4 regions of the Enterocloster clostridioformis genome follow, and region 4 is predicted to be linked to each of the others. Evidence: predicted binding sites of a transcription regulator. Region 4 holds the regulator's gene; each other region holds the start of a gene.

Region 1 (2,203 bases), 2.5 Mb from region 4:
CCATATCCGACGCGATTTTAGATGCTCTGATGGAGCAGGACCCAATGAGCCGCGTAGCATGTGAGACAGCTACCACAACAGGACTGGTTCTGGTCATGGGAGAGATAACCACCAACGCCTATGTGGATATTCAGAAGCTGGTGCGTGAGACTGTGCGTGAGATAGGCTATGACCGTGCCAAATATGGCTTTGACTGCGATACCTGCGGTGTTATCACAGCTATTGACGAGCAGTCCCAGGATATTGCGCTGGGAGTGAATAAGGCGTTAGAGGCAAAGGAAAATAAGATGTCTGACCAGGAGCTGGATGCTATCGGAGCAGGAGATCAGGGCATGATGTTTGGTTTTGCCACCAATGAGACAGAGGAATTCATGCCTTATCCCATTTCCCTGGCCCATAAGCTGGCTAAGCGTCTTACGGAAGTCCGCAAAAACGGTACGCTTAAGTATCTCCGTCCGGACGGCAAGAGCCAGGTAACGGTGGAGTATGATGAAAATGACAAGCCGGTCCGCCTGGATGCGGTGGTATTATCCACGCAGCACGATGAGAGCGTGACCCAGGAACAGATTCATGCGGATGTGAAGAAGTACATCTTTGACGAGATACTTCCTCAGGATATGATTGACGGGAACACGAAGTTTTTCATCAACCCCACGGGACGTTTCGTTATCGGCGGACCTCAGGGGGACAGCGGTCTGACAGGACGTAAAATAATCGTTGACACCTACGGCGGTTATGCGCGTCACGGCGGCGGCGCATTCTCCGGAAAGGACTGCACCAAGGTGGACCGTTCTGCTGCATATGCTGCCCGCTATGTTGCCAAGAACATCGTGGCGGCCGGTCTGGCTGACAAGTGCGAGATTCAGCTGTCCTATGCCATTGGCGTTGCTCATCCTACCTCCATCATGGTGGATACCTACGGAACCGGGAAATTGAGCAATGAGAAGCTGGTGGACATCATCCGCTCCAATTTTGACCTCCGTCCGGCCGGAATTATCAAGATGCTGGACCTGCGCCGTCCGATTTATAAGCAGACAGCTGCTTATGGTCACTTTGGCCGCAATGATTTGGACCTGCCCTGGGAGAGACTGGATAAGGTGGAATTATTAAAAAGTTATCTATAGGAAGGCCCTTGAGATTTGGCCATTGTGTTCGATTGTTAATTACAGCTATCCTCTATTGCCATTGCGGTAGAGGATAGCTCTTTTCTTTCTTATATTGCCCTCTCTTTAAAAAATTTATAAAATCTTTCATTTACATATTGACATTTTTTTAACGAAGGTTTATAATGCAAACAGTGAGATTGTTAATTAATTGTCAATAGCGGTTGAGTAACAATTTAAAATGACTTGACAGGCAGGTACAGCCTAAATGTACTGATGCAAACACAAGGAAAATGGAGGATAAGGAAATGGCAAAGAAAATCGAGCAGGTTGTTCCGGAAATCATTGACAGCGTAGACGGACTAAATGCAAAAATGAACGCAATGCGCGAAGCGCAGAAAGCTTTTTCTACCTTTACACAGGAGCAGGTAGATAAAATCTTTTTTGCGGCAGCAAGCGCAGCCGATAAGATGCGTCTTCCGCTTGCAAAGATGGCAGTAGAAGAGACCGGCATGGGCGTGGTTGAGGATAAGGTCATCAAAAACAACTACGCGGCAGAGTATATCTACAACGCATACAAGGACACCAAGACAGTTGGTGTGATTGAGGAAGATAAGGAATACGGCATTAAGAAGATTGCCGAGCCAATCGGCCTGATTGCAGCTGTTATTCCTACCACCAATCCTACTTCCACAGCTATCTTTAAGACGCTGATTGCCTTAAAGACACGCAACGCAATCATCATTTCCCCACATCCCCGTGCTAAGAAATGTACCATTGCGGCGGCTAAGGTGGTTCTGGACGCGGCAGTGAAGGCCGGAGCACCGGAAGGCATTATCGGATGGATTGATGTTCCCTCACTGGAACTGACCAATGAGGTAATGAGAGATGCGGACCTGATTCTGGCAACAGGCGGTCCCGGCATGGTAAAGGCTGCCTATTCTTCAGGAAAGCCTGCTCTGGGCGTTGGCGCCGGCAACACACCGGTCATTATCGACGACACAGCAGATATTAAGATGGCGGTTAACTCCATCATTCATTCCAAGACATTTGACAACGGTATGATTTGTGCTTCCGAGCAGTCCGTTACAGTCATGGAA
Region 2 (2,203 bases), 210 kb from region 4:
TGACCTTTGCATAGCATCCGCCCTCGAAGTTAAATACGCCGTTGTCATCCCAGCCGTGCTCGTCATCACCGATAAGAAGACGCTTGGGGTCTGTTGAAAGAGTGGTTTTTCCTGTTCCGGAAAGTCCGAAAAAGATTGCGGTATTCTCACCGTTCATATCTGTGTTGGCAGAACAATGCATGGAAGCAATGCCCTTCAGAGGCAGATAGTAGTTCATCATTGAGAACATACCCTTCTTCATCTCCCCGCCGTACCATGTGTTCACGATTACCTGCTCGCGGCTGGTGATATTGAACATTGCGGCTGTCTCGGAATTCAGACCTAACTCCTTGTAATTCTCTACCTTTGCCTTGGATGCATTATATACAACGAAATCCGGCTTGAAGTTCTCCAGTTCCTCTGCGCTTGGCTGGATAAACATGTTTTTTACGAAATGAGCCTGCCATGCAACCTCAACAATGAAGCGGATTGCCATGCGGGTATCCTTGTTTGCTCCACAGAATGCGTCTACAACAAACAGTCTCTTGTTAGAAAGTTCTTCCAGGGCAATCTTCTTTACCGTATCCCATGCTTCCTGGCTGGCCGGATGATTGTCATTCTTGTACGCATCCGTTGTCCACCATACAGTGTCCTTTGAGTTCTCATCCATGACAATGAACTTGTCCTTGGGGGAACGGCCTGTATAAATACCAGTCATGACATTTACTGCACCAAGCTCGCTTACCTGGCCTTTTTCATACCCCTCCAGAGTTGGTTTCGTTTCTTCTTCAAATAACATCTCATAGGAAGGATTATAAACAATTTCTGTGGTTCCGGTAATACCATACTGACTCAAATCTACATTTGCCATCATTCATTTACCTCTCTTTCATTTTATCGAAATCTTTTTCATTATCTCATTTTGTGAATTAAAAGTCAATATTCCAATTAACAAAATATTAGCAAACATGAAAGGAAGCTCTGAGGGCAGAAAAAAGTCCGGCCCGCTGATTCGGAATACAGCAAGCCGGACTTTCCTCCCGCGCTTTCTTGACCGCGCGTTTTATGATGCGTTTTAATCCTCTTTAATTTTTACAATCACCTTTTTAATAGGTGCCGGCTCTCCGTTGGCAGCCTTTGGCTTGTGAGCATCCCACGGGTTGAAAATCAGATACTGTCCGGCGCCGGTCACAACCTGAAGTCCGGGGGTGGTGTTCTCAAATAGTACCACATCCTTATCCGGATTATAAGGAACCTTTACTGTCATCTCATGTACCGGCGCATAGCTCATAATTTCGCTCCCCTCAATCACATACTGGATATCGGTGTAATGCTCATGCGCCTCATATTTAGCCTCCTCCCACGGGATGGTGGTGTAGGCTGTTACGTTGGCATATACGTTCTTGCCGTCAATCTCATACTTTCCCGGCTCCAATGCCTCAAGGTCCGTATTCTTAAGGAAATCCACGGCCTTGGCATATCTGCCCTCAATCCCTAAATTCCTGTAAAAGTCCAAATTCTTCTTCTCATCAAAAATCATATTCCATTCTCCTTTGTGGCGTTTCGATTTTCCAATTTCCAGTATACACCTAAAGCCACAGGAAACTCAATCCTTTTTTTTATTACAGCTGTTTTTTACAGCCGCCCCGGCGCCTTTTCACGTCTCTTTGTATCCTGCAGATCAGTTCTGGGTGATTATCTGAAGAATTCATGACCGTCATGGGCAAACAGGTAGGTCAGACGCCTGTCAAACCAGGAAGCGGCGCTGCCGGACGCCCTTCTGTTCATAAAATACAGGGCTCCATTGGAATAATCCTCACCGGCCAGGGCACGGTCCACGCATTCTATGGTTTCCGCCGTGACCTTTACCGTGTTGATGGTGCCGTTGGATACCGGCTGAAACTGGGATGGCTGGTATACAACCGCCTTTACGCTGTCCGGAAATTTTCCCGACAAAACACGGTTAATAATTACATCCGCAACCAAAATTTTTCCCTTGGGGTCGCAGATGCCTGCTTCCGCCTGGACAATGCGCAGGAGCACCTGGTAATCTTCATCCGTATATTTAATCCTTCTGGCTGCCCGGCGTTCTTCCTCCGCCTTTTTCCTGGCTTCCTCTTCCTGTCTCTCCTTTAATATCTGTTTCTGAAGTGTCTCAATCTGGGTCTGTGCCGCTGCCTGCTTTCTCTGTTTTTCTCGGACATCCGCTTCCAGCAGCGCACCG
Region 3 (2,203 bases), 4.1 Mb from region 4:
TCCTGTGCAGGGTGCATTGTATTCCATGACGGTTGGAAGGATAATGGCATTGGCAACGCCGTGTGGGGTATCATATAATGCGCCCAGGCCGTGAGCCATGGAGTGTACAATGCCCAGACCGCAGTTGGAGAATCCCATTCCTGTCAGATACTGGCCCAGAGCCATGCCTTCCCTGCCCTCAGGCTTGTTCTCCACCGCATCCCTCAGGCTGCGGGCAATGACTTCAATGGCTTTTAAGTTAAACATGTCGGTCATCTCCCAGGCGCCCTTTGTGGTATATCCCTCGATTGCATGGGTCAGGGCATCCATGCCGGTGGCTGCTGTCAGTCCCTTAGGCATGGAGGACATCATCTCCGGATCAACCACTGCCACTGCCGGGATATCATGGGTATCCACGCATACGAATTTACGCTTTTTCTCCACATCCGTGATAACATAGTTGATGGTAACTTCCGCAGCGGTGCCTGCCGTGGTGGGAACTGCAATAATCGGCACACACGGATTTTTGGTAGGAGCAACGCCTTCCAGACTTCTCACATCCTCGAATTCAGGGTTGGTAATGATAACGCCGATTGCCTTGGAGGTATCCATGGAGGAACCGCCGCCAATGGCGATGATATAGTCAGCTCCGGATGCCTTGAAAGCCGCAACTCCGGTCTGCACGTTCTCGATGGTTGGGTTAGGCTTGATATCGGAATAAATCTCGTAGGCCAGTCCCGCATCCTCCAGTACCTTTATCACCCTGCAGGTTACATTGAACTTAATCAGGTCAGGGTCGGAACATACAAAAGCCTTCTTAAACCCCCTTGCCTTTGCCTCATTTGCAATCTCCTGGATTGCGCCTGCGCCGTGATAGGATGTCTCGTTTAATACGATTCTGTTTGCCATGATTCTCTTCTCCTTTACTTTGACTGTACGCCGCCGGACCCATCTTAACTGTCCGTGGATTTGCTTGGTTGCTTTTACTTGGTTGCTTTTGCTCAGTTGCTTTTGTTAATATTATAACAACTCCTGTTTTAAAATAAAAGTGACAAACATCCCTGTCTGTCACTTTCTTTTAAGGTTTGTGCAGTTTCACCATTTATAATTATGCATAATCACCATTTTCAGTCTCTGCTGCGGCTGCAGGTATCCGGAACTTTTAGAGAAGCTTCAGTTTACCGAACACCTCTGCCAGCTTTGGCGGCATGGCTTCCACCAGCTTATCAGACATTTCACGGGGCGAGTCCTTCATGCCTCCCAGAACCCACTTCACAGTCATGTATACGGATCCCTGGCAGTACATCTCCAAAAGGAACTGGAGCTCCTGGCCCAAAGGCTGGCTGGTCTTTCTTGCAATCAGGTCCGTATAAAACTGGAGAATCAGTTCAAAGTCATGTTCCTTCAATGAATTCCTGTCATCGGACCGGAACGCCTCTGTAAAAAACACCTTTTCATTGAGGATGAACTCAAACTTCCGGGTCAGGCTCTCCCCCACCGTGTGCCCCATGCCAATCTGTTCAAAGGACTGAAGCACCAGCTTGTCAAAATACCAGTTTATCAGGTCGTATTTGTCCAGAAAATTCCTGTAAAAGGTCTGCCGGGTCACGCCGCACCCCTCCACAATATTTTTGACCGTAATCTTATCCACCGGCGCTGCCTTCATGCACTCCTTGACGGATTCCGCCAGCCTGTATTTTGTTTTCTCCTGCTTTCCTGTAACGGCCATGGTATTCCTCCTGCGGCAGGTACTGGATAAAAACGCCCCGGTACCTGTGTCATTTTGTAACTTATCCCCACACGGCGGCAGGCAGTGCAGCCATGGTCGCGCCGCACTGCCCGCTGCTTCTATGGACAGTATATCAAATTTTCAGTCCCGCTTCTACCTGTTTTTGAAAATGCTTACCATTGCCTTCCACATCTGCACCAGAACATTCCACATCCGCTTTAAGGGGCTTTCCTTGGCCTTGGCCACTTCCGCATCCGCGGTCTTGGCCGTGTCGTCATCCACGCTGATCTCATCGGTACGCATGACAATCTGCAATGTCTTAGGCGGCTTGTTCCGGTCCGAGGTAAAGGATACCTTGTCTGCGGACGGATCCATAAACAGGAAGCGGTTATCCGTATCAAACTTATCCAGCTCATTGTCAATGGTATCCTTCATTGTACGTCCGGCCTGGCGCATGGCAGTAGTGCTGTCCAGGATATTCAGGCTTTTATCCAG
Region 4 (2,203 bases):
AGGATATCAGGTTTGGTCAGCAGGAGCTTGCCCAGGGACACGCGGGTTTTCTGGCCGCCGGACAGGGCGTTGATGGGCTTTGAAAATTCCTCCTCGGCAAAGCCAAGACCCTTTAAAACGCCGGTAATTTCGCTGCGGCAGGCATAGCCGCCCTCCAACTCAAACTGGTGGGTCAGGCGGCTGTATTCCTCCAGCATGGCTTCCAGGCTCTCGCCGGACGCGCTTTTCATGTCCAGTTCCAGGGTACGGATGCGTTCTTCCATCTGAAGGATGGGCCGCTTGACCTCCAGCAGGGCGTCGTGGATGGTGCTCTCGCTGTTCAGGTCCTGGTGCTGGGCCAGGTAGCCGATGGAGGCTCCCCTCCCCAGCGCCACGCACCCCTCGTCGGAGGCCAGTTCCCCGATGATGATTTTAAGGAGGGTGGACTTGCCGGCGCCGTTGATTCCGACGATGGCTGCCTTTTCATGGTCTTCCAGGTGGAAGGAAACCTGCTTTAATATATGTTTCTCTCCAAATGATTTGCTTATATTGCTGCATGATAAAATCATGGTAAACTCCTTTAAAAACGACATATTTAGCTCTCCCAAGTATAATATACGAGGACGATTTTTTCAAGAACATATGTAAACGTGTTTGACATTTTTTTGACGTCTGTTTATAATGGAACTATTAGAGTTTTGACAGAACTGCACAATGGGAAGGTGGATACATCATGGAACGCAAGGAGATTTCGAAGGCAGTGATTTCTAGGCTGCCCCGTTATTACCGTTATTTAGGTGAATTAATAGAGGAAGGTGTGGAGCGTATATCTTCCAATGAGCTGAGCTCCAGAATGAAAGTGACCGCATCTCAGATCCGTCAGGATCTGAATAATTTCGGCGGATTCGGCCAGCAGGGATACGGCTATAATGTAAAGTACCTCTATTCGGAAATCGCCAAGATACTTGGGATTGACAGACAGCACAATGTGATCATCATCGGAGCAGGAAACCTGGGACAGGCGATTGCCAATTATACGAATTTTGAGCGCAGGGGCTTTGTTATCAGGGGAATGTTTGATATTAACCCCAAACTGATCGGGCTGGTCATCAGGGGAATTGAGATTCGCTCCGTGGATGATTTGGAGACGTTTATCAGGGAGAATGAGATTCAGATTGCTGCTCTGACCATCCCGAAGACAAAGGCGCCGGAGATTGCGGACCGCCTGGTAAACGCGGGAATCAGGGCTATCTGGAATTTTGCTCACACGGATTTGGTGGTACCGGAGGACGTGGTGGTGGAGAACGTACACCTGTCCGAGAGCCTGATGCGTCTTTCCTACCGGGTCAGCAGCATGTACGACCTGCAGGAGGAGAAAAAGAATGCGTTAAAGTAAATGTTTAGGAAGACAGCACCATGATACTTGGAGTTGGAACAGATTTAGTTGAAATCAGACGCATGGAAAGAGCCTGTAAAAAGGATTATTTTGTGGTGCGCACATTTACGGATATGGAAAGCCGGCAAGCAAAGGGGTCCGCCTCTAAGCTGGCCGGCTCTTTTGCTGTGAAGGAAGCGGTTGCAAAGGCCCTGGGAACGGGGTTTCGGACCTTCATGCCCATCGACGTGGAGGTGCTCAGGGACGATGTGGGAAAACCCTATGTCCGCCTTTACAGAGGCGCCCTGGCCCGGTTTCAGGAGATGGGGATGGAACGCCTGGAGGTGTCCATCACCAATACAAGGGAGTATGCCATGGCGTTTGCGGTGGGAGAAGGAAGGATAAAGGAGGTACAGTCATATGAGGATGCTGGTAACGGGAAAACAGATGAAAGCCATTGATGCATACACCATCCATACCATAGGTGTTCCGTCCCTGGTCCTGATGGAGCGGGCAGCTCTTAAGGTGGCCCAGGCAGCGGAGCGTCTGTGGAAAAAAGGGGATACAATCTGGGCAGTGTGCGGCACCGGCAATAACGGGGCCGACGGCGTGGCGGCAGCCAGGATGCTTCATTTAAAAGGATATCCGGTGCGGGTATTTCTGGTGGGAAATCCGGATAAGGGAACAGAGGAATTCAGGACGCAGCTTACCATTGCAGGCAATGTGGGTCTTTCCTCCCTGCCCTGGCAGGAAGGGGAGAAGGAGGAATGCGGCCTTCTCATAGACGCGGTGTTCGGCGTGGGACTGAGCCGCCCTGTTGAGGGGGAGTACAGGCAGTGTATTAAGATG

Evidence for each region. Region 4 encodes Rex, which represses fermentation and respiration genes when NADH is low (regulators of the CRP and FNR family bind a similar motif). Its sites were predicted from a motif close to ATTGTTAANTANTTAACAAT; they were not measured.
Region 1: a site for Rex is predicted at 1,303-1,322, ahead of adhE (bifunctional acetaldehyde-CoA/alcohol dehydrogenase). Genes of this name have one in related genera too.
Region 2: a site for Rex is predicted at 901-920, ahead of pckA (phosphoenolpyruvate carboxykinase (ATP)). Genes of this name have one in related genera too.
Region 3: a site for Rex is predicted at 990-1,009, ahead of fucO (lactaldehyde reductase). Genes of this name have one in related genera too.

What each region holds. Positions count from the first base shown of each region.
Region 1 is NZ_JAIWZC010000001.1:3,652,707-3,654,909, reverse strand. It holds gene metK (methionine adenosyltransferase) at 1-1,124, shown strand, start outside; gene adhE (bifunctional acetaldehyde-CoA/alcohol dehydrogenase) at 1,412-2,203, shown strand, end outside.
Region 2 is NZ_JAIWZC010000001.1:1,345,104-1,347,306, forward strand. It holds gene pckA (phosphoenolpyruvate carboxykinase (ATP)) at 1-850, opposite strand, end outside; gene LA360_RS06680 (NanQ anomerase/TabA/YiaL family protein) at 1,055-1,519, opposite strand; gene LA360_RS06685 (cell wall hydrolase) at 1,675-2,203, opposite strand, start outside.
Region 3 is NZ_JAIWZC010000001.1:5,246,479-5,248,681, reverse strand. It holds gene fucO (lactaldehyde reductase) at 1-888, opposite strand, end outside; gene LA360_RS26340 (TetR/AcrR family transcriptional regulator C-terminal domain-containing protein) at 1,142-1,708, opposite strand; gene LA360_RS26335 (methyl-accepting chemotaxis protein) at 1,862-2,203, opposite strand, start outside.
Region 4 is NZ_JAIWZC010000001.1:1,131,555-1,133,757, reverse strand. It holds gene LA360_RS05685 (ABC-F family ATP-binding cassette domain-containing protein) at 1-548, opposite strand, end outside; gene LA360_RS05680 (redox-sensing transcriptional repressor Rex) at 713-1,375, shown strand; gene acpS (holo-ACP synthase) at 1,396-1,815, shown strand; gene LA360_RS05670 (bifunctional ADP-dependent NAD(P)H-hydrate dehydratase/NAD(P)H-hydrate epimerase) at 1,775-2,203, shown strand, end outside.